2 regions of the Isachenkonia alkalipeptolytica genome follow, and region 2 is predicted to be linked to the other one. Evidence: riboswitches for the same ligand, from Rfam matches in the RefSeq annotation. Region 2 holds a riboswitch; the other holds the start of a gene.
What was found. Region 2 has a riboswitch for cyclic di-GMP ahead of ISALK_RS07620 (transglutaminase-like domain-containing protein). Riboswitches for the same ligand answer to the same signal wherever they lie in the genome.
Positions count from the first base shown of each region.

Region 1: another riboswitch for cyclic di-GMP. It lies ahead of ISALK_RS13240 (PAS domain-containing protein); the one in region 2 lies ahead of ISALK_RS07620 (transglutaminase-like domain-containing protein).

Region 1 covers NZ_SUMG01000025.1:5,010-8,180, reverse strand. The annotation lists gene ISALK_RS13245 (alanine/glycine:cation symporter family protein) at 1-801, opposite strand, end outside; cyclic di-GMP riboswitch class I at 1,135-1,219, shown strand; gene ISALK_RS13240 (PAS domain-containing protein) at 1,292-2,020, shown strand; partial or broken gene ISALK_RS13235 (bifunctional diguanylate cyclase/phosphodiesterase) at 2,042-3,171, shown strand, end outside.
Region 2 covers NZ_SUMG01000007.1:115,558-118,728, forward strand. The annotation lists gene ISALK_RS07615 (hypothetical protein) at 1-557, shown strand, start outside; gene ISALK_RS07620 (transglutaminase-like domain-containing protein) at 667-1,947, opposite strand; cyclic di-GMP riboswitch class I at 1,961-2,034, opposite strand; cyclic di-GMP riboswitch class I at 2,074-2,147, opposite strand; gene ISALK_RS07625 (GGDEF domain-containing protein) at 2,603-3,171, shown strand, end outside.

The DNA of each region.
Region 1 (3,171 bases), on a different contig from region 2:
CATCGCCTCTTTAACAGTAACACCAATAACACCCCCGGTGGCGGCCATGGGGTTAAAAGCACTATGAATAATCATTCTAAACGCAGGGATCACTTCGCTTAAATTCATAATAATAATTGCAAGGCATCCCATAATATAGATTCCTGCCATAATCGGTACGATGGTAACGGTAAAGGAGGCGATTCGGGAGATTCCTCCCATAATAATGGCAGCTACAACAATAGCCGTAATAATTCCTAGAACGATGTGGGGAATACCAAAAGCCGCATGCATAGAATCGGAAACGGAGTTGGACTGCACCATATTTCCGATAAAACCCAGGGCGATAATAATGGAAATCGCAAAGAAACCGGCTAAAGCAGGGCTTCCTAGACCATGCTTTATATAATAGGCCGGTCCCCCCACTTTCTGTCCATCAACCCGGGTGTTGTAGGTTTGTCCTAAAATCGCTTCCGCAAAAATTGTTCCGGCTCCGAAAAATCCACTGAGCCACATCCAAAATACGGCCCCCGGACCACCGGCGGCAATAGCGGTTCCCACTCCGGCAAGATTTCCGGTGCCGACCTGGGCGGCAATGGCCGTGGCCAAAGCTTGAAAAGAGGACATCCCGTCTTCGTCGGCTTTCACACTTTTTTTAAACACGTCGCCAAAGGTCTTCTTAAAAACCAACCTTATCTTTCGAACCTGCACAAAACGTAATTTGATGGTGAACCATACACCGGTACCAAGCAAAAGAACCAGCATCGGCGGACCCCACAGTAAACTGTTGAGATAACGAATCACTTCAAAAAAACCTTCCATTAGTAAAACCTCCTTATGAATTAGATTGATGAATGTAAATAAAAATAGGTATAAATACTTGCTATCAAAGCATATAATATCGTTAACTAATTAACAATATATAAAAATCCAATCGGCAAATTTATGATAAGAAAGATGAATAATCGGCAAATTTGTGGTATTTACTGAGAACAATGGATATTTTGAAATTTTAGATTTTATAATACTTTCAATATATTTATAAAGATAAAATCAGTTATTTGAGTAATGAAAAATAAATTTGAGTTTTGCAGAATTTTGTAAAACATGTTATCATATTACTCAAGGTTAATTTAAGAATCTATTCAATTAAATAAAGTTTATTGGCAAAATCACTGAAAAGTGATGACGCAAAGCTACGAGTCTACGTTCTATTGGATATGACAGTCGGGTTGCTGTATTAAGGGTGGTATAGGCAACCGGAGGGTTGTTTATTTTTTTTTGGAAAATTTATATATAGGGTGGGATATCTATGGCGATAAAAGGACTTGGCATTCTGGAAGGATGGATAAAAAACAGCCGCGTTGAAGAATTGAAGAAAGAACATTTTGCATGGATACAAAGCTTACCTTATCCGATGGCCGTATGTGATAAGGCTGGGAAAATCCTTAGTATGAACAATGCTTTTATGAAGCTGACCGGACATAGGAGAGATGAACTGGAGCTTCAGAGGATATATTGGTTTTTGCCGAAGGATCAGGGGAAGGGAATCCAAGAAGAATTGGAAGGATCAGCCAAAGGAAAAAGTATTATCCGGGAAAGCTACATAGGGGTAGCCGGTGAAGAAATGCTTATGGAAGTTACCGTGATCCCCTTCGAAGAATATGATGAACTGGAAGGACAGTTTTGGATTTTTACCGATCAAAGCGAAAAGAAGAAGATGGAAGCGGAACTTAAGAGACTTAAGCGGAAGCCGTATAACCCGGAACCATTCTCGAAAATCGGAACCTGGACCTATGATTTTGAAAAAGAAGAGTTTTATGCTTCTTCGGATACATATCAAATCTTTAAAAGAGCTCCGGAAGAATTCGACGGAAGCCTTCGAAACGTTCTGGAGTTTCTCCATCGAGAGGACCGAATAAGTTTTGAGCAAGCCATGGAAAAAGCTTATAAAGGAACGCCCTTAGATCTTATTTTTCGCATCATAACCAATAAAGGGGAACAAAAGGACATTCATGCCCGGGCGGAAATGTTTTATTGAAAGGATCGAAGTCCCGATAAAATGATTGGTACGGTCCAGGACCTTACGGATCACCGTTATATGGAAAGAAGCCTGGACACGTTGCAGAAGAATCTTCCAAAGGAAGAACAGTTTAATGAGAAGAACTGTTACCGAGTGGATTTGACCCGGGACACCGTGGAATTCGGAAAGGATCTACCGGAAATATATAACCTGGATCCCCATGCCAGTGAACATAAAAGAGAAGAGGTAATGAAAAGAATCCATCCCGAGGATCGAAGAAAGATTCAAGAAATTATCGAGAACTTAAAAGACGGTGAAAAGTATGAAATTCAGTACCGAATTATTGGGACAAAACAAGATGAATACCATTTGGTGCGTAGCAAAGGAATCGGAGAATTTCAAGAGGGAAAACTGACTGCATTGGTAGGAACCATTGAAGATCTTACAGATACCCATCTGCTGGAAAAAGATATTCAAAAGACCTATCGGGACCTTCAAGAAGTGCAACGGGCTTTTCGGATGGGCGTATGGTCTATGGATTTAATAACTTATCAATTATCCTGGTCCGAGGTTACCTTTGAAATTTACGGATTGGATCCCGAGGCGGGGGAACCGGAGTTTGAAGAATTTCTAAAAATGATTCATCCCGAAGACCGACCGCTTGTTCAACAAGCCATTGATCACCCTCCAAAGGAGCAGCCCTTTAATGTGGAGTTTCGCATTCTTCCATCGACGGGGGAGGTAAGGCATATCAAGCATCTTGTGGAAATCCTGTATCAGGATGAAACACCGGTCATGATCCGGGGAAATATTGAGGATATAACCGGTCAAAGAGAGATTGAGATAAAGGCGAAAAAAACTCAACAGGAGTTTGAAAATTTGCAGAACCGTTATCAAATGTTATTGGATAATTCAGAGGAAATCCTAGAAATAATCGATGATAACGGTATTGTAAAATATATTAACTCCGGGGTTGTAAGAATGATGGGATTCGAGGATCAGGAAATTATCGGAAAATATATTTGGAGTTTTGTGGATGGGGCGGAAAAAGAAAAACTGAAAAACTTAGTGCAGATGAGCCGGAACAATCCGAAAAAAATTTTAAGGGGAACCGTTAAGAGTATTACAAAGGATCAGCGGGAAATATACCTTGAGGTTACCATGAATAA
Region 2 (3,171 bases):
TTTCCGTCAGGATCTGCCGGAGAAAATTCGGCGCAAAGGCCCTGCGCCAAAAGCTCCCGCAGAAAAACACCCGCGGAAAAGCTCTCGCAGAAAAGCTCCCGCCAAAACCACCCGCGGAAAACCACCACACCAAAGCCTGCGCTGCCTTCCTCCTGGAGACGCTCCCATGCAAAAAGCCCCCGGGGGTTTTCCGGAGGCCTCTGCTATGTCTTATTGCAATAAGGAGGCTTGGATCCAAAAGCCCTTTGCTAAGGGATGGATCCTCGCCCCAAAACACTATGTCGATTTTAGGGTGTTCATCAGGTGTTCAGTTTTCTGCAGGTGTTCAGTCTTCTGCAGGTGTTCAGTTTTCTACAGGTGTTCAGTCTTCTACAAGTGTTCAGTTTTCTGCAGGTGTTCAGTTTTCTACAGGTGTTCAGTTTTCTACAGGTGTTCAGTTTTCTACAAGTGTTCAGTTTTCTGCAGGTGTTCAGTTTTCTACAGGTGTTCAGTTTTCTATGAGTAAACAGGCTCGGTTGCCTTGGATTATCTTCATTATTATTACCGTTGGATTATAATCGTTGTACTAAAACAATTAGACTATAACCGTTGGCGTAAAGCCGTTGTACTAATACCATTGTACTAAAACAATTGGAGTACAACCGATGCACCAATACAATTGCAGGCTTACAATCTATGGGTTACAGAAAAACCATCGGAACCTTTGATCATATCCACGGCTTGTCCCTGCTGTACATGGGAAGCGTCGTGGGTGGTGTCGATGATTACCCAGCGACCTTCATCGGCCAAATACACTTCGTTCCAGGCATGGTATACTTCTCCATTGCCCACGGCATCAGAGTATCCCTTGACCATTCGGATGGGAATCCCCCGACTTCGAAGCATGGCTGCAAATAAGGATGCATAGTCGTAGCAAATTCCTTTTTGGTTCCGGAAGGTCTCATTGATATCCGGCAAGTAAAAAGTGTTTAACTGATCCACTTTATCATGGTCGTAGGTTACGTTTTGCACCATATAATCATACACCGCCCGTACTTTCTCCCGATCGGAAGACTTGCCTGCGGTTAAACGGGCCGCTTCCTGAATTGCGGGATCCGAGGTGCTCCAGTTGATCTCCTGAATGGAGTTGAGGTATACGGCGTGCTTTTGTTGACTTTTCAGAGTTACTTCCTTACGGTGCAGTTCCCGGTAGCTGTTGCCCTCCGTATTTTCCATGATCCGCACCAGATAGGTTCCGTCTCCCCGTTCCAGGGGATACGTAGCGACGGCATCGGCGTTTTTTGTTCCGTCATGCAGATTGTAGGCCGACCGTTCTCCGCCTTTTTCAACCAGTACCCGCAGGCGCTTTTCAGAAGCCCCGGGATAAACCACGGTTACAGCCCCTTCATCATTATGATGGATCCCTACCCGGTCCACACTGTAGGAGGGGACGTTGGGAGATCTGGGCGGTGTTACGGCTACGGTTTCAATTTCCTCCGCCGCTTCGTCATTGCTCTCACTTTTGTTTTCTTCCTTGGTTTCAGACCCACTCAAATTTTTCGATTCGGAAGAACTTGAGGCACTGTCCTCCGAAGAATCCTCGCCGGAGCCGTCAGCGGAAGTATCAGTTCCTTCAGCAACTTCACCTTCAGCGCTACCTGGGTCTTCCTTCCTTTCCTCTTGTTCTTTATCTGATTCACCATCTGATTTATTCTCTAATTGAGCCGCTTCATCTTCCCGACTTTCCTTTTCAGCCTTTGAATCGTTGATAATATGCCAATTCCCCTGGTCATCCTTCAACAGGGTTCTGTTATCAAAATGAGGAAGGCTTCGGATTTCATTGGCCCCTCGCTGGATTACTCCCTCCGGAGAATTTTCTTCTATTAATTCCTCTTCGCTGTTTGCAAACAGGAAAGAGGTGGTGGTCAGCAGTGCCCCTATGGTCATTATAATCAGTAATTTTTTCAAAACCTACTCCTCCTTTGGTAGCTGGCTGCCTTCTCAGACCCTATAGCTTTGCGTCCCAATATTCCTATTGGTTTGCCTTTATCAGCGAAAAGTATTCGGGGTTTATCCCAACAAAAAAACCGGTCGTTCGGTAGCTGGCTGCCTCCTTAGGCCCTATAGCTTTGCGTCCCAAGATTTCCCTTGGTTTGCTTTTATCGTGAACAGTTGCTCTTTTCACATATTAAATCAGCAAATAATTATTCTTCTTTATATTATGTAAATCGATTATATCATATTATCAGAAAAATGAAAGGGGGTTTTATGAATTCCTTTATCCCTTCAACTCTTCAAACCCTTGATAACCCAAATTTGTAGGTTTAATTGCCCAGTCGGTTGTATCCAAAACTCTGGGTATTCTTCCTGGAAAAGGGAACCTAATGATTTTCGATCCATGGGTTCCGGCGCCTTAAAAATCGGATTTCCCAATATCTGTTTTGATTCATTGTCAGAATTGAAGTATAATGTGTTTCAGCACACGAAGTATAGTATGTTTCAGCACACAAGGAAGAATATTGAAAAAAACCGACTTTCATAATTCTTATAACATCGGCAATCCTATGAGCTTGGTAGGATTCCCCTTAAACAGCTCCGGTTTGAATCGAAAGGATGGTTTGCAATGGATTTATCTATCTATGAAAAAAAATGGACCCGACGGATGCTCAACTATCTTTGGGTGGCGGTTACCATGGCGATTTTCTCTCCTGTTGTCAATATTTTCTTTACGGAATTTCAGCGTTCCTATTACCTGGTTTATCGAGTAGCCCTTCCCGCAGCGGTGACCCTTTCCATGATGCTCTTCGCCGAATTTCTGGTGGCAAAGCTTCCGAAATATAAGGACTATATTTTGATTTTACATACCCTGCTGATCTCCATAAGCTTAATGCTGATTCACGATACCATTCCCATGGTCCTTTTAAGCCTTTTTCTAATGCCCATATTCATGGCCGCCATCACCTTTCACCGGCAAAAAATTACCTTTGCCCTGATCATCAGTTTATGCGCCTTCATCGCATTTTTGCTATGGTATCCTCCCTATGGGGACTTTACCCAAATTATGATCATCAACTTTCTCTTTCTCATCTGCTCCGTGTATTATTTAAGCATTCAGATCACCGCCAAGGGAAAGGAAATTATTCAAAAGCTGGAGGCCTCCCTGGAAAATGAAAAGGATTTATTCATGAAAAA